DNA from 3 places in the Sanguibacter sp. TS_SC_8 genome. Region 3 is predicted to be linked to each of the others. Evidence: riboswitches for the same ligand, from Rfam matches in the RefSeq annotation. Region 3 holds a riboswitch; each other region holds the start of a gene.
The links. A riboswitch is a leader RNA that binds a small molecule or an ion and turns the genes downstream of it on or off. The one in region 3 is predicted to bind thiamine pyrophosphate.
Positions count from the first base shown of each region.

Region 1: it holds a riboswitch for thiamine pyrophosphate, as region 3 does, so the genes downstream of both, thiO (glycine oxidase ThiO) here and thiC (phosphomethylpyrimidine synthase ThiC) in region 3, are expected to answer to the same signal.
Region 2: it holds a riboswitch for thiamine pyrophosphate, as region 3 does, so the genes downstream of both, ACWA15_RS01440 (thiamine ABC transporter substrate-binding protein) here and thiC (phosphomethylpyrimidine synthase ThiC) in region 3, are expected to answer to the same signal.

Region 1 is NZ_CM143955.1:1,031,876-1,037,532, forward strand. It holds gene ACWA15_RS04580 (hypothetical protein) at 1-224, shown strand, start outside; gene moeB (molybdopterin-synthase adenylyltransferase MoeB) at 328-1,530, shown strand; gene ACWA15_RS04590 (thiazole synthase) at 1,535-2,335, opposite strand; gene thiS (sulfur carrier protein ThiS) at 2,332-2,529, opposite strand; gene thiO (glycine oxidase ThiO) at 2,613-3,884, opposite strand; TPP riboswitch at 3,878-3,983, opposite strand; gene thiE (thiamine phosphate synthase) at 4,001-4,768, shown strand; gene guaA (glutamine-hydrolyzing GMP synthase) at 4,803-5,657, shown strand, end outside.
Region 2 is NZ_CM143955.1:328,625-334,281, reverse strand. It holds gene ACWA15_RS01455 (DoxX family protein) at 1-355, shown strand, start outside; gene ACWA15_RS01450 (ABC transporter ATP-binding protein) at 431-1,666, opposite strand; gene ACWA15_RS01445 (ABC transporter permease) at 1,666-3,285, opposite strand; gene ACWA15_RS01440 (thiamine ABC transporter substrate-binding protein) at 3,583-4,668, opposite strand; TPP riboswitch at 4,720-4,824, opposite strand; gene ACWA15_RS01435 (DUF4235 domain-containing protein) at 4,920-5,183, shown strand; gene ACWA15_RS01430 (YbaB/EbfC family nucleoid-associated protein) at 5,353-5,657, shown strand, end outside.
Region 3 is NZ_CM143955.1:3,865,553-3,871,209, forward strand. It holds gene ACWA15_RS17410 (DUF302 domain-containing protein) at 50-451, opposite strand; gene trxA (thioredoxin) at 448-810, opposite strand; gene ACWA15_RS17420 (septum formation family protein) at 1,018-1,941, shown strand; gene thiC (phosphomethylpyrimidine synthase ThiC) at 1,931-3,604, opposite strand; TPP riboswitch at 3,594-3,706, opposite strand; gene clpB (ATP-dependent chaperone ClpB) at 3,748-5,657, opposite strand, start outside.

The DNA.
Region 1 (5,657 bases), 1.3 Mb from region 3:
TCGCCCAGCGCGGCGGGACGACCTACGGGGACACCTTCCTCACCCCTCGAGGCGCCGAGGTGCTCGACGCGGACCTGCTCGCCCACGAGAGCGAGCACGTGCGCCAGTGGCAGCTGTTCGGACCGGACTTCGCCCTCCTGTACCTGCTCGAGGGCACCGACCCGTGCACCAACTACTTCGAGATCGCGGCCGGGCTCGACGCGGGCGGGTACGCGTGCCCCTGACGCCCCTGCCCTGACGCCCCTGACACCCCCGACACTCCTGACACCCCTGACACCCCTGACATCCCTGACCCCTCTGGCCGAGCCCGTGTGGTTGGGTGGGGAGGTGACCACCGCTCCCGCGCTCGCCCCCTCACCCGCTCCTCCCGCGCTCGGCCCCCTCGTTGCTGAGTCGCCGCCCCTGCCCCCGGCCGAGCTCGCCCGGTACGCGCGCCAGATCACGCTGCCGCAGATCGGCATGAGCGGTCAGCGCCGGCTGAAGAACGCGCGCGTCCTCGTCGTGGGCGCGGGCGGGCTGGGCAGCCCCGCCCTCCTCTACCTCGCCGCCGCGGGGGTGGGCACCCTGGGCGTGGTCGACGACGACCGCGTCGAGGAGTCCAACCTGCACCGCCAGGTGATCCACGGGGTGGGCGACGTCGGTGCCACCAAGGTCGACTCCGCCCGGGCCGCCATCGCCGCGATCAACCCCCACGTGGTCGTGGAGACCCACCCGGTGCGCCTCACCTCCGCCAACGCCCTCGACATCCTCGGCGGCTACGACCTCGTGCTCGACGGCGCCGACAACTTCCCCACCCGCTACCTCGTCAACGACGCCTGCGAGATCCTCGGCATCCCCTGCGTGTGGGGTGCGATCTTGACCTTCCACGGCCAGGTCAGCGTGTTCTGGGCGGCGCCGCCGCCCGGGGTCGAGGCCGTCACCTACCGCGACATCTTCCCGGAGCCGCCGGCCGCGGGGACCGTCCCGAGCTGCGCCGAGGGCGGGGTGCTCGGCGCGCTGTGCGCGACGGTCGGGTCGGTCATGGTCAACGAGGCGATCAAGCTCATCACCGGCGCCGGTCGGAGCCTGCTGGGGCGCCTCGCGCTCTACGACGCCCTCGAGGTGAGCTGGCGCGAGCTGTCGGTCGGGGCGGACCCGAGCCGGGTCCCGGTGACTCAGCTCGTCGACACCGAGGTCGCGTGCGCGCTGCCGGCTCCCGACGGCGCAGCGGCAGAGATCTCCGCACGCGACCTCGCCGCCCTGCTCGCTGCCGGGTCCGACGTCCACGTCCTCGACGTCCGGGAGACTTACGAGCGTGACATCGTCACGATCGACGGCTCGGTGCACATCCCGATGGACCAGCTGCTGGCCGACGGCGGCCTCGCCGCTGTGCCGACCGACCGCCTGGTCGTCGTGCACTGCAAGGTGGGCGGGCGCTCGCAGGTCGTCGTCGACGCGGCCCGCCGCGCGGGGCTGGCCAACGTCGTGAACCTCACCGGCGGTGTGCTCGCCTGGGTCCACGACGTCGACCCGAGCCTGCCGCTCTACTGACCTCCTACACCGCCAGGTCCAGCAGCCCCGTCGTCGGCGAGGACGCGAGGGCCTGCTCGCGGCGGGGGATCCGGCCGGCGGTCGCCGCGAGGTACCCGGCCTCGACCGCGAGCCGCATGGCGTGGGCCATCCGGACAGGGTCGACGGCCCGGGTGACCGCGGAGGCGAGCAGCACTCCCGCGCAGCCGAGCTCCATCGCCTGCGCGGCGTCGGCGGCGCCACCCACCCCGGCGTCGAGGATGACCGGGACCGGGGACCAGTCCGCGATCGCGGCGATGTTGCGGGGGTTGAGGATGCCGAGACCGGACCCGATCGGGGAGCCGAGCGGCATGACCGCCGCGCACCCGACGTCGTGCAGCTTGCGGGCCAGGATCGGGTCGTCGCTCGTGTACGGCAGGACCGTGAAGCCGGCGCGGACGAGGGTGGCCGCGGCGGCGACGAGCTCGATCGGGTCGGGCAGCAGGGTGACGTCGTCGGCGAGCACCTCGAGCTTGATCCAGTCCGTGCCGCAGGCCTCACGGGCGAGCTCTGCGGTGAGCACCGCCTCCCGGGCGGTGAAGCAGCCCGCGGTGTTGGGCAGCGCCCGGATGCCGTTGCGGGCGAGCAGGTCCCACACGGTGCCGCCGCTGCCCGGCGCCCCGTCGACGCTCACCCGGCGCAGGGCCACGGTGGTCAGCTCGGTGCCCGAGGCCACGAGGGCTTCCTCCAGGTGCAACAGGTTCGGTGCCCCGCCGGTGCCCATGATGAGCCGGGAACCCAGCTCGACACCCGCGATGATCAGCGGGTCCATCCTCGGAGCGGTCATCCGCCCTGCACCGCCGTGACGATCTCGACCCGGTCCCCGGCGCGCAGCGTGGTGCTGGCCCAGGCCCCGCGCGGGACGACCCGGTCGTTGACGGCGGCAGCCACCCCGATCGGGGCGGATCCGGGTGGCCGCGACGGCGCGAACCGCGCCAGCAGTGCGGAGAGCTGCGCGACGTCGGGCGTGAGCGCACGCACCTCACCGTTCACAGTGATGGAAGCAGTGATGGAAGCGGTGGTCGATGCGGTTGTCGAGAGAGGTGTCACGGTGCCTGTGGTGCTCATCGGGTGGTCTCCGGTCCGAAGCGTCGTGGGTCGGCGGCACCGAGGGCCGCCGTCAGGTCAGGAGCAGCGTGGGGTGCGCCGAGCAGAGGGGCCAGGGCGGCGGCGGTGAGCGGGGTGAGCAGGATCCCGTTGCGGAAGTGCCCGGTCGCGGCGAGCAGACCGGGCACACCGGTCTCCCCGATCAGCGGCAGGTTGTCCGGGGTGCCGGGCCGGCCGCGGTTGGTCACCTCGAGGAAGGACAGCTCGTCGATGCCGGGCACGAGCGCCCGGGCGTCGCGCAGCAGCGCGAAGACACCGCCCGCGCTGGCCAGGTCCTCCGCGGGGCCCTCCTCACTCGTGGCACCGACCACGACGTCCCCGCCGGCCCGGGGCACGATGTAGATCGGCCGCATCTGGACCGTCCCGCGCACCACATGCGCCAGGTCGAATCCGTTGGAGGTGCGCAGCCGGAGGGTCTGGCCGGCCACGTGCCGGACCGGCAGGTGCACCTGCGCCAACGGGGTCACCAGCCTGCCCGACGACGTCCCGGCGGCCAGCGCCACCGTCCCGGCATGGTGCACCCCGCCGTGGGCATCGGTGGCACCGATCACCCGTCCGTCGCCGCCGAGCAGGAGCTCGGCGGCGCTCGACCGCACGAGCCTGACGCGAGGATCGGCGATCAGCACCGCGAGCAGCGCGCGGTGCACGGACCGCGGGTCGACGTGGTGGTCGCCCTCGACCCACAGTGCGCAGGACAGCCGCGGTCCGAGGAACGGTTCACGCTCGCGGGCCTCGGCGACGGTGATCGGCTCCGAGCGCAGACCGAGGCGGGTGTGCAGGGAGTGCAGGCGGTCCAGCTGCGCGGCGTCGGCCTGGTCGTAGCCGACGGTGAGCGTCCCGCTCGTCTCGAAGCCGAGCTCCATGCCGGCGGCGTCGGACAGCTCGGCGGCGAAGGCCGGCCACAGTGCGGCCGAGGCGACGCACAGCGCGGTGAGGGCGTCCTCCCCGAAGGCCGCCTCGGCCACCGGGGCGAGCATGCCGGCCGCGGCGAAGGTCGAGCCCGCGCCGGGGGAGGGGTCGAGGCAGGTGACGCTCAGGCCGGCGCGCAGCGCCTGCCAGGCCAGCGCGGCCCCGATGATCCCGACGCCGATGATGAGGACGTCGCTCGTGGTCAGCGCCGTGGGTGAGGACGAGAACTGGGGCGACGGTGCTGGTGGCGACGGTGCTGGTGGCGACGGTGCTGGTGGCGACTGTGGTGGCGGTGCTGACGCTCCTGTGGGTGCGCGCATGTCACGGTGCTCCCTTCGCTGGAATGACCCAGAGCAGGTTCGACGGTCGGCGTGATGCCCTCTCAGCCCCGCCTGTGCGGGGCTCCCGTGCACGAGCCACAGTACACTCACGGACCATGACATTGACCGTGAATGGTGCCAACGGCCAGCGCCGATCCCGAATGGCGCAGGTGCGGCTGTACCTGTGCACCGATGCTCGCACGGACCGTGGCGGGCCGCGCGACTTCGTCACCTTTCTCCATGCGGCGCTGAGCGGTGGCGTGGACGTCGTGCAGCTGCGGGACCGGACCCTCGACGTCGTCGACGAGCTCGAGTACCTGGCGCTCGCCCGTGCGGTCACCCGCGAGCACGGGGCGCTGCTCGCGGTCAACGACCGGGCTGACCTCGCGCTCGCCGCCGGCGCGGACGTGCTCCACACCGGTCAGCGGGACCTGCCGCCGGCCTTCTCGCGCTCGCTGCTCGGCCCCGAGGTGATCCTGGGCCGCTCGTCGGGGGGTGGTGGGCAGGGCGCTGCGGCGCTCGCCGACCCCGACGTCGACTACGTCTGCGTCGGGCCGGTGTGGGGGACGCCCACCAAGCCGGGGCGGGCGCCGGTCGGGACCGGTGCGGTGCGTGCCATGGCCGACGCCGCGGCGTCGGGCCGTGTCCTGACCGGCAGCGACACCGAAGCCACAGAGGTCGTCGCCCCCTGGTTCGCGATCGGTGGCATCGACCTGGACACGGTGGCCGACGTCGTCGCCGCGGGGGCCGAGCGGGTCGTCGTCGTGCGGGCGATCACGCAGGCGCGGGACCCGGAGGCGGCGGCGCGGGCGCTGCGCGCGGCCCTGGGGCCGCTCGGCGGCGACTCGGCGGTGACTCGGCGGAGACCGGCGGTGAACGGCTGAACGACCAGCCGCGCGGGGCGACTATCCTGGGTCCGTGACGCACACCCCACCCACTTTGCCGCGCCCGGTCCTCGTTGTTGACTTCGGCGCGCAGTACGCGCAACTGATCGCACGCCGAGTCCGCGAGGCGAAGGTCTACTCCGAGATCGTCCCGCACACCTTCTCCGTCGAGCAGATGCTCGCGAAGAACCCGGCGGCGATCATCCTCTCCGGCGGACCGTCCTCGGTCTACGCCCACGGCGCGCCCTTCGTCGACCCCGCCCTCTTCGAGGCCGGGGTGCCGGTCTTCGGCATCTGCTACGGCTTCCAGGCGATGGCCAAGGCCCTCGGCGGGACCGTCGCCCAGACGGGGCTGTCCGAGTACGGCGGCACGTCGGTCGACATCTGCGAGGCCGGTGCCCTGCTGCACGGCTCGCCCGAGCAGCAGACCACGTGGATGAGCCACGGCGACGCCGTGCACTCCGCACCCGAGGGCTTCCAGGTCCTGGCGACCTCGGCTGGCTCTCCGGTCGCGGCCTTCGAGAACACCGAGCGCCGGCTGTACGGCGTGCAGTGGCACCCCGAGGTCCGGCACTCCCCGCTCGGTCAGCAGGCGCTCGAGAACTTCCTCTACGTCGGCGCGGGCCTGGCTCCGGACTGGACGCCGAGCAACCTCATCGCCGACCAGGTCGAGCTCATCCGCGCCCAGGTCGGTGACGCCCGGGTGATCTGCGGGCTGTCCGGCGGGGTCGACTCCTCGGTGGCCGCTGCACTTGTGCAGAAGGCCATCGGTGACCAGCTCACCTGCGTCTTCGTCGACCACGGTCTGCTCCGCGAGGGCGAGGCGACCCAGGTCGAGGAGGACTTCGTCGCGGCGACCGGCGTCCAGCTCAAGGTCGTCGACGCGCGC
Region 2 (5,657 bases), 570 kb from region 3:
CGGGATCACCCACCTGACGGTCGCCCGCACGGAGTTCCTGGCTCAGGTGCCCCGTTGGGTCCCGATCAACGCGGACACCGTGGTCCTCGTCTCGGGGGTCATGGAGATCTCCCTCGGTGGTGCGCTGCTCGTGCTCCCGGGGCGGCGGGTCCAGGTCGGTTGGCTCGTCGCGGCGTTCTTCGTGGCGATCTTCCCCGGCAACATCTCCCAGCTCGTGACACACACCGACGCCTTCGGCCTCGACTCCGACCGGGCGCGCGCCGTCCGGCTGCTCTTCCAGCCGCTGCTCGTGGTGTGGGCCCTCTGGTCGACCGGCGCCTGGGCCGCCCACAAGGCCCACCAGACGCGCCCCTAGCACCCACCCCCATCCCCCCGCTGAGTGCTGGGTCTTACGGCGACACGCCGGGCGTGTCGCCGTATCTTCCAGCACTCAGCGGGCTGGGGCGGCGGGATGGGCGGGGACGAAGACCGGCGTCTGCTCGGCGACGGCCAGCCTCACCGGGGTTCCCGGCGTCCACGGGGCCGGGGCGTGGGCGACCGCGACGCAGCGCTGGACGCCGTCGCCCAGGTCGGCGTCGACGACCACCTCGGTGTACCCGCGGCGGAAGGCCGAGCTCACCACGACCCCGGTGAAGTCGCGGACGGGCGCCGCATCGTCCGCTCCGGCAGGTATCGAATCCGCCCCGGCGCTCCTGCCCGACGGCGCACTCTCGCCTCCCGCGCCGGCGTCGCCGCCCGCCTCGTCGACCGACGCGACCAGCCCCTGCGGCCCGATGGCGAGCCACCCGCCGTCGGCCGGGATGAACGCCTGGTACCCGAGGAACTCCGCGACCTCACGGCTCGCCGGGGCGGCCCACAGCCGGGACGGTTCGTCGACCTGCAGCAGCCGCCCCCCAGACATGACGGCGACCCGGTCGGCGACCGTGAACGCCTCGTCGTGGTCGTGCGTGACGAACAGCGCCGTCGTCCCGGTGGCGACGAGCGCGGCGCGCAGGTCACCCGCAAGGCGCTCGCGCAGCGCACGGTCGAGGGCCGAGAGCGGCTCGTCGAGGAGCAGCAGCTGCGGCTGCGGGGCCAGCGCCCGCGCGAGCGCGACCCGTTGCCGCTCCCCACCCGACATGGTCGCTACCGACCGGTCCTCGCTCCCCGGGAGCCCGACGACGTCGAGCAGCTCGGCCACGCGGGCGCGCCGGGCTGCCTTGGGCACGCCGTGCATACGCAGCCCGTACTCGACGTTGCCGGCGACGTTGCGGTGGGCGAAGAGCTGACCGTCCTGGAACATCAGGCCGAAGCCGCGCAGGTGCACCGGCACGTGCCCGACGTCGGCGCCGTCCCACAGCACCCGCCCGCCGGCCACCGGCTCGAGGCCGGCGACGGCGCGCAGCAGACTCGACTTGCCGCACCCGGACGGCCCGAGCAGCGCCACGACCTCCCCGGGCGCGATGGTGAGGGTGACGTGGTCGACCGCTGTCACGGCCCCGGCCGACTCGCGGCGGCGGGTCTGCGTGGCCGGGTAGGTCACCACGACGTCGTCGATCCGCAGCCCGGCGACACGTTCTTGCCCGCGGTCCTGCCCAGCCGCCGCGTCCTGCGCGGGGCGGGCACCGGCGTCGGGCAGCGAGGAGCCTGCGCCGGGAACTGCGGCGACGTGATCGATGGCAACCATCAGAACTCTCCTGTTCGTTCTCCGCGCAGCCGCTCCGCGAGGAGCATGACGGTCGCGGTGATGAGGGCGAGGACGACCGAGGCCGCGAGCGCCATGCCGTAGTTCTCGGCGCCCGGACGGCCGATGAGGCGGAAGATGACGATCGGCAGGGTCGCGGTCTCGGGGCGGGCGAGGAAGGACGTCGCGCCGAACTCCCCGAGGGAGACGGCGAAGGCGAAGCCGATGGCCAGGCCGAGGGAGCGGGCGGCGATCGGCCAGTCGACCGTGGCGAGCACCTTCCTGGGCGGCGCGCCGAGGGTGGCGGCGGCCTCGCGCTGGCGCGGGTCGATGGCGCGCAGCACCGGCAGCACCGTGCGGACCACGAGCGGCGTCGCGACAACCGCCTGCGCGATCGGCACGAGCAGCCCGGAGGTGCGCAGGTCGATGTCCAGCCCGAGCGGCTTGTCCAAGGTGATGAGGAAGCCGAACCCGACGGTCACCGCGGACACCCCGAGCGGCAGCATGAAGACGGAGTCCATGGCCGAGATCGCGCGGCGGGCGCGCGGTGCGCGCGGGCGCCGGCTCACCACGAGCGCGACGAGGCCGCCGACGACGAGCGCGATCGCGGTCGCCCCGGCCGCGGTCCGCAGCGACGTGGCCGCCGCTTCCCACACGGTCACGGTGAGCGCGTTCCGGCCTCCGGTGGTCCCGAGCGCCGCGTAGTTCCCCAGCCCCCAGCCCGACGGCGTGCGCAGCGACTTCGCGACGAGGTTGGCCAGCGGCCAGACGAGCAGCACCCCCACCACGACGACGGTCACCGCGGTCGGCAGCGCGTCGGCGCCGAGGCGACCACGGGGTCCGCGCAGCCGCAGCGGGTGGGTGGACCGGGTGGTCGCGGAGAGGTTGAGCGCGTGCTCGCGGCGCGAGCGCGCCCGGGAGGCCACCCACAGTGCGATCGAGACGATGACGAGCTGGGCGACGGAGAGCACCGCGGCGGTGCGCAGGTCGAGGAACTGCACGGTCTGCATCCAGATCTCGGTCTCGATCGTCCCGTACCGCTGCCCGCCCAGGACGAGGACCACCCCGAAGGCCGTCGCACAGAAGAGGAACACCACGGCCGCGGCGGAGGCGATCGCCGGGGCGAGCGCCGGCAGGGTCACCGTCCGGAACGCCCGGGCCGGTGAGGCACCGAGCGCCCGGGCGGCCTGCTCGGCCCGCGGGTCCAGGTGCTCCCACAGCCCCCCGACCGTGCGCACCACGACGGAGTAGTTGAAGAAGACGAGCGCCGCGATGATCGCCGCGAACGTCCCGTCCCACCCGAGCCACCCCAGCGGCCCCGACTCGCTCAGCAGCGCCCGAAACGCCACCCCCACGACCACGGTCGGCAGCACGAACGGCACCGTCACCAGCGCCCGAACCACCCCCTGCCCCCGGAACGAGCACCGGTACAGCACATAGGCCCCCGGCACCCCCAACCCCACAGACAGCACCGTCCCCAGCACCCCCTGCCCCACCGTCAACCCCACGATCCGCCACGTCCGCCGCTCCGAGAACACCTCAGCAAACCCGCTCAGATCGAGCGTCCCGTCCACCCAGAACCCGCGCCCCACCAGCGAAGACACCGGCCACACGAAGAACATCGCGAGGAAGGCGACCGGCACCGCAACGGCAACCGCCCAGGCAACGACCCGCCCCCAGGTACGCGATGGCGAAGCCGAGCCCGTACGCGACGGCGAAGCCGAGCCCCCCGTAAGCGATGCCGCAGGCGAGCCCACCCCAGCCCACTCCCCACTCCCCCGAGGTGAGCCTTCTACGAAGGGAGGAGGCGGGGCGCCCGTCCCGGTGTGGTGGGCGTCAAGGCGCGACGAAGGAGCGCCCGGGCAGGACGGGCGCCCCGCCTCCTCCCGCCCGACCCCAACCACAGGCAAACCCACAAGCTACCCAATCACCGAAGCAGTCCAGTCCTTGATCCACGAGTCCCGGTTCTCAGAGATCAAGGCAGCATCCACCGCAATAGGCGCCTCAGGCACCGGCGCGAACGAAGCCCACTCAGCCGGCACCGCCACATCCGGGTTCACCGGGTACATGTACATCGCCCCCGGCACCTCAGCCTGGAACGTCTCCCCCAGCAGGAAGTCGATGAACTCCTGCGCACCGTCCGGGTTCGACCCGTTGGCCAGCACCCCCGCGTACTCCACCTGCCGGAAGCACGTCCCCAGCAGCGCCGCCGTCGTGGTGGAGGCCCCGTCCTCGCTCACCGTGAACGCCGGGGAGGAGGCGTAGGACAGCACGATCGGTCGGGCGCCCTCCCCTCCGCCACCGGTGAAGTCGGTGTAGTACGCGTCCTCCCAGCCTTCGACGACCTTGAGGCCGTTGTCGGTGAGCTGGGTCCAGTAATCGAGGTACCCGTCTTCGCCGAACTCCCCGATGGTGGCGAAGAGGAAGGACAGCCCCGGGCTCGAGGTGGCCGGGTTGGTCACGACCGTGAGGTCCTTGTAGGCCGGCGTCGTGAGGTCTGCCAGGGTCGCGGGCACGGTCACGCCGTTGTCGGCGAACCATGCGGTGTCGATGTTCAGGCAGACGTCGCCGTAGTCGATCGGGGTGAGTGACCCTTCGTCGACGAGGAGGTCGCTCGCGGAGTCGGGCAGCGCCGGGGAGGTGTAGGGCGTGAAGACACCTGCGTCGACGGCGCGGGAGGCGAAGGAGTTGTCGATCCCGAAGGCGACGTCTCCGAGCGGTGCGTCGGTCGTGAGCACGAGCTTGTTGGCGAGCGCCCCGCCGTCCCCGGTCGTGATGAGGTTGAGGGTGAGCCCGCTCTCCTGCTCGAAGGCCGCCTTGGCCTCGTCGCTGATGGAGAAGGAGTCGTGGACGACGACGTCGAGCGTCGTGGGCGCCCCGTCCGACCCGTCCGCTTTGGCCGCGTCGGGGTCTTCGGCGCAGGCGCCGAGGGTGAGAGCCAGCCCGCCCGCGAGGGCGGTGGCGGTGAGACGGGTGAAACGGCGTCGTGCATGGATGGTGTTCATCGTGCTGCGTCCTCCTGGACTGTTCGCCACAGAAGGGGTACCACGCTGGGCGTGGCGAGATTCCCGACTCCCTACACCGGTGCTAACCGGATCAGGTTCGAGGGTCTGCGGTAGTCCGCACTCTCAGCGCTGAATCGCGCTCCCCTGTCGTTCTCGACGAGTTTACCTCCGCTGGGTGGTGTGCGGGGCCGCGCTGTGCCGACTAGCGTTAGGTGATCAGGGAAGACAGTGATCAAACCTTCGGAGGAACCGTGGCACAGGACCAGTCGATGTCCGTCAAGTTCGCAGCGCTCGTCGTGTCGGTCGGCGCCGGGTGGCTGGCTCAGAGGGCCGTCACAGCCCTGTGGACCAAGGCCACCGGACACAACCCGGCATCCGTGGACGACGACGACGCCACGATGGTCAGCATCGTCACCTTCGCCGCAGTCACCGGCGCGACGGCGGCCCTCACCCGGGTCCTCGCCGCGCGCGGGACCGCGCGGGTCGCGAACCGGATGGCTGACCGCAAGGCCTGACCGCCCGCGCCACCAGAGCGCCCCCACCGGACCGCCGCAGCGCGGGTCTGGTGGGGGCGCTCTCCGCTGCGCACCACGTCCCACCTCGCGGGGGACTTCTCCCCATCTTTTTCCCGGCCGACATTGGGTACTCTCTGGTGCGGAATTCATGCAGGCGGAGGGTGGGGGCGTGACCGAGGAAGATCTCGCGGACCAGGTCCAGGACGCTCTGGCGACCGCCCACCGGCACGCCGCACGGGCGCGCCGCGCGGCCGTGGAGATCGCCGAGCTGCGCGGGTCGGGGCATTCTCGCGGGGGCGAGGTCACCGCGCTCGTGGACCACCGCGGGCTGGTCCAGGACGTGACGCTCAGCGCTGCGGCGATGCGGTTGGACGCCTCGGGGCTCCGCGCTGCCGTGCTCGCGAGCATCGCTGACGCGGGCGCACACCTGCGGGTCCAGGCCGCCGAGGCGACCGAGGGGCTGAGCATCGACCC
Region 3 (5,657 bases):
GCGGGCGGATTGGCGCGGGTTGGGGTGGCCGGCGTCCATCAGGCCACGGTCAGGGCACCGGGGCGCTCAGCGCGTCCAAGGCCGCACGGAGCCGGACGGCCGCGTCCTCCGCGACGGGTTGCAGGGCCGGGTTGCCCGTGACCTGGACCATCATGAGAGGGTCGAGCGCCTCCACCATGGTGCGGTCGTCGCCGACGGCGCGGACCACGACGTTGCACGGCAGCAGCAGGCCGACCGACGCCTCGGCCTGCAGCGCCCGGTAGGCGAGCGGCGGGTTGCAGGCCCCGAGGATGACCTGGGGCGCGACATCGACATCGAGCTTCGTCTTGAGCGTCGCGGCCATGTCGATCTCGGTGAGGATGCCGAAGCCCTGCTCGCCGAGCGCCGCGCGCACGGCCGCGACGGTGGCACCGAAGGGCTGGTCGAGGGTCACGCTCATCCCGTAGGTCATGACGCCCCCTGGGCGATCTTGGCTCGCACATCGTTCATGTCGAGCGCCTTCACGGCGGTGATGACCTGCTCCAGGCCCTTGGCGGGCAGGGCGCCGGGCTGGGCGAACACGAGGACGCCCTCGCGGAAGGCCATCAGGGTGGGGATCGAGGTGATGTCCGCCTGAGCGGCCAGGGCCTGCTCGGCCTCGGTGTCGACCTTGCCGAAGACGACGTCGGGGTGCTGTGTCGAGGCGGCCTCGAAGACGGGTGCGAAGCTGCGGCACGGGCCGCACCAGGCGGCCCAGAAGTCGACGAGGACGATCGGGGACTTGAGGACGGTGTCCGAGAAGGTGGACTGGGTGAGGTTGACGGTGGTCATGGTCTCTCCTGTCGGGTGCGGTGCGAACGGAAGTGGTGCGAGGCGAATCCGGTGGATACCCCTGGGGGTATAACGTACCGCGCGCTGGGATATTCCGCAGGGGGTCGACGGTCCCCTGAGCCAACTCTGGGGCAACCGACGCTAGTCTTCAGACACGACAATCCACCCGTCCCTTCTCCGGACGCAGATCGAAGGCGGTAGCGCCCCGTGACCTCAGTCCCTCCCCCTCCGCCAGGCCCGGTCGACCCGGAGAACCCGGGACCGCCACCGCCAGGTCAGTTCGCTCAGCCGGGTCAGTTCTCCCCGCCAGGACCGGCGCAGCAGTGGGCCGCCCCGCACCAGGGTCAGCCCGGTCAGCAGTGGGGACAGCCTGGCCAGCAGGGTCAGCCCGGTCAGCAGTGGGGCCAGCCTGGTCAGCAGGGTCAGCCCGGCCAGCAGTGGGGCCAGCCTGGTCAGTACCCCCAGCAGGGCCAGCCCGGTCAGTACCCCCAGCAGGCCCAGCCCGGTCAGTACGCCCCCCAGGGCCAGCCCGGTCAGTACCCCCAGCAAGCCCAGCCGGGTCAGTACGCCCCCCAGGGCCAGCCGGGCCAGTACGCCCAGCCGGGCCAGTACCCCCCGCAGGGCCAGTGGGGCGCGCAGCCTCCCGCGGGCGGCTCGGGGAACAAGACCGTGATCATCATCGTCTCCGTGATCGGCGCACTCGTGCTCCTCGGAGCCGCCGTCGGAGTCTTCTTCCTGCTGTCGTCTTCAGACGTGGAGTCGCTGCCCAAGGACGTCGACGCCCAGACCACCGCGCACGCGCGTGAGCTCACCGTGGGCAACTGCCTGCTGTCCCTGCCCACCGACGACGCGGTGACCGACGTGACCGTCGTGCCGTGCGACGACGCTCACGACGCCCAGGTGGTCGCAGCGAAGACGTTCTCCGGCGAGAGGTACCCCGGAACCGCCAAGACCATCGAGGAGACCACCGGGATCTGCCCCGGGAAGTCGATCACCTCCGACACGGTGCCGGAGACTCTCGAGTTCCTCGTATGGACCCCGAGCGAGGACTCCTGGAGCGAAGGCGACCGCAAGGGCCTGTGCATCGCCTCGAGCCCCGACGAGGAGCTCACGGACAGCCTCATCCGCTGATGTGACCGGGCCCGGGAGCAAGCGGCAGGTACACCTTGCTCCCGCGGTCCGCGAACTCCTTCGACTTCTCCGCCATGCCGGCCTCGATCGCCTCGACGGTCGTCAGCCCCTGCGCCGCCGCGTACTCGCGCACGTCGGCGGAGATCCGCATGGAGCAGAACTTCGGCCCGCACATCGAGCAGAAGTGCGCGGTCTTGGCCGGCTCGGCGGGCAGCGTCTCGTCGTGGAAGGCCCGGGCCGTGTCGGGGTCGAGGGACAGCGCGAACTGGTCGTTCCACCGGAACTCGAAGCGAGCCTTCGACAGGGCGTCGTCGCGCTCCTGCGCCCGGTGGTGCCCCTTGGCCAGGTCCGCGCTGTGGGCGGCGATCTTGTAGGTGATGACGCCGGTCTTGACGTCGTCGCGGTCCGGCAGCCCCAGGTGCTCCTTGGGAGTGACGTAGCAGAGCATCGCGGTGCCGGCCTGGGCGATGATCGCCGCCCCGATCGCCGAGGTGATGTGGTCGTAGGCGGGTGCGATGTCGGTGGCCAGCGGGCCCAGGGTGTAGAACGGCGCCTCCTCGCACAGCTCTTCCTCGAGGCGGACGTTCTCGACGATCTTGTGCATGGGCACGTGCCCGGGACCTTCGATCATCACCTGCACGCCGTAGGACTTGGCGACCTTGGTGAGCTCCCCCAGCGTCGCCAGCTCGGCGAACTGGGCGGCGTCGTTGGCGTCGGCGATGGACCCCGGGCGCAGCCCGTCCCCGAGGGAGAAGGTCACGTCATAGCGTCGCAGGATCTCGCACAGCTCGGCGAAGTGGGTGTAGAGGAACGACTCCTCGTGGCGGGCCAGGCACCAGGCAGCCATGATCGCCCCGCCGCGCGAGACGATCCCGGTCACCCGGGCCGCAGTCAGCGGGATGTACCGCAGCAGCACCCCGGCGTGCACCGTCATGTAGTCGACGCCCTGCTCGCACTGCTCGATCACGGTGTCCCGGTACACCTCCCAGGTGAGGAGGGTCGGGTCCCCCTTGACCTTCTCGAGCGCCTGGTAGATCGGGACGGTCCCGACCGGGATCGGGGAGTTCCGCAGGATCCACTCCCGGGTCTCGTGGATGTCCTTCCCGGTGGACAGGTCCATCAAGGTGTCAGCTCCCCAGCGGGCCGCCCAGACCATCTTCTCCACCTCCTCCTCGATCGAGGAGGTCACCGCGGAGTTGCCGATGTTGGCGTTGATCTTCACCCCGAAGGCCTTGCCGATGATCATCGGCTCGGACTCGGGGTGGTTGCGGTTGGCGGGGATCACCGCCCGTCCGCGGGCCACCTCGTCGAGCACGAGCTCCACCGGGACCCCTTCGCGGGCTGCGACGAAGCGCATCTCGTCGGTGACCACGCCGGCCCGCGCCCAGGCCAGCTGGGTGGCGGCGCCCTGGACCGGGTCCGGGCGTCGCCAGCTGCTGCGCACCGGCGCCAGACCGGCGGCCACGTCGATGGGCAGCGCACCGGGAGCGGAGTCGGTGTAGGGCCCGGAGGTGTCGTAGAGGTCGAGGTGCTCGCCGTTGGTGAGGTGCACCCGGCGGCCGGGGACCCGGAGCCCGGGAGCCCCGGCGACCGGGGTGTAGATCTTCGTGGACCCGGTGATGGGTCCGGTCGTCACTGATCTGCGCACAGCACTGCTGCTCATCGAGCGTCTCCCTACGTCGGCATGATCCGAACAGGTTCAAACGGTCGGCGGCGCGTGAGCCGCCCTCTCAGTTCGCTGCTGCGAACTCCCGTGGGTATGTGGTTGTGCAGGCACAGTACCTCACACCACCACACGTCGAAGAGTCAGCCACGGACCTCCAGCACAAGACCTTGACCTGCGTCTACGCCGTCGGCTCCGTCCACCGGGCGGTCGACCACGACGTGGTCGCCGTCGGCGATCTCTCCCGCGAGGATCTTGCGGGCGAGCCGGTCCCCGATCTCGCGCTGGACCAGGCGGCGCAGCGGGCGCGCCCCGTACGCCGGGTCGAAGCCCTCGATCGCCAGCCACTCCCGGGCTGCGTCGGTGACCTCGAGCTCGAGCCGGCGGTCGGTCAGCCGGCGCCCGAGCTCGGTCACCTGGATGTCGACGATGTAGCCGAGCTCGTCCAGGTCGAGGGGGTCGAAGAGGACCACGTCGTCGAGCCGGTTGAGGAACTCCGGCTTGAACGCCTCCCGCACCGCCTGCATGACCGAGGCGCGCTTGGCGCCCGCGTCGAGCAGCGGGTCGACGAGGTACTGGGAGCCAAGGTTGGAGGTCAGCACGAGGATGACGTTGCGGAAGTCGACCGTGCGGCCCTGGCCGTCGGTGAGGCGGCCGTCGTCGAGCACCTGGAGCAGGATGTCGAAGACCTCCGGGTGGGCCTTCTCCACCTCGTCGAAGAGCACGACGGAGTAGGGGCGACGTCGCACCGCCTCGGTGAGCTGGCCGCCCTCCTCGTAGCCGACGTAGCCCGGGGGCGCCCCGACGAGGCGGGCCACCGAGTGCTTCTCGGAGTACTCGGACATGTCGATGCGCACCATGGCGCGCTCGTCGTCGAACAGGAAGTCCGCGAGCGCCTTGGCCAGCTCGGTCTTGCCGACGCCGGTGGGGCCCAGGAAGAGGAAGGAGCCGGTGGGCCGGTTGGGGTCGGAGACCCCGGCCCGCGCCCGGCGGACGGCGTCGGCCACGGTCGCCACGGCGGCCTTCTGCCCGATCAGCCGCTCGCCGATGACCTTCTCCATGGACAGCAGCTTCTCGCTCTCGCCCTGGAGCATCCGCCCGGCCGGGATCCCGGTCCAGGCGGAGACGACCTCGGCGATCTCGTCGGCGTCGACCTTGTCGCCCACCAGCGGGGCGGGACGGTCGGCGGAGCTCTCGGTGCTCTCGGAGATCTCGGCACGCTCGGCGTCGGCCAGCTCGCGCTCCAGGGCCGGGATCTCCCCGTACCGGATGCGCGACGCCGTCTCCAGGTCCGCGTCCCGCTCGGCGCGTGCGGCGCGGGTGTCGAGGTCGGCGAGCTTCTCGCGCAGCTCTCCCACCCGGTTGAAGCCGCCCTTCTCGGCGGCCCAGCGGGCGTTGAGCGCGACGAGCTCCTCCTTGCGGTCGGCGAGGTTGGCCCTCAGCGCGCCCAGGCGCGCGCGGGAGGCCTCGTCGTCGGACTTCTCCAGCGCGAGCTCCTCCATCTCCAGGCGCGTCACGGCGCGCTGGAGCACGTCGATCTCGACCGGGGAGGAGTCCATCTCCATCCGCAGCCGTGAGGCCGCCTCGTCGACGAGGTCGATCGCCTTGTCGGGGAGCTTGCGGCCGGTGATGTAGCGGTCGGAGAGGGAGGCGGCCGCGACGAGCGCGGCGTCGGAGATGGTCACCCGGTGGTGCGCCTCGTAGCGGGACTTCAGCCCGCGCAGGATCGCGACCGTGTCTTCCACGGACGGTTCGCCCACAAATACCTGCTGGAACCGGCGCTCGAGCGCGGGGTCCTTCTCGATGTGCTGGCGGTACTCGTCGAGCGTGGTCGCGCCGACCAGGCGCAGCTCGCCGCGGGCGAGCATGGGCTTGAGCATGTTGCCCGCGTCCATCGCGCCCTCGCCGCCCGCGCCGGCGCCGACGACCGTGTGCAGTTCGTCGATGAACGTGACGATCTCGCCGTCGGACCCCTTGATCTCCTCCAGGACCGCCTTGAGGCGTTCCTCGAACTCCCCGCGGTACTTCGCGCCGGCGACCATGGCCGCCAGGT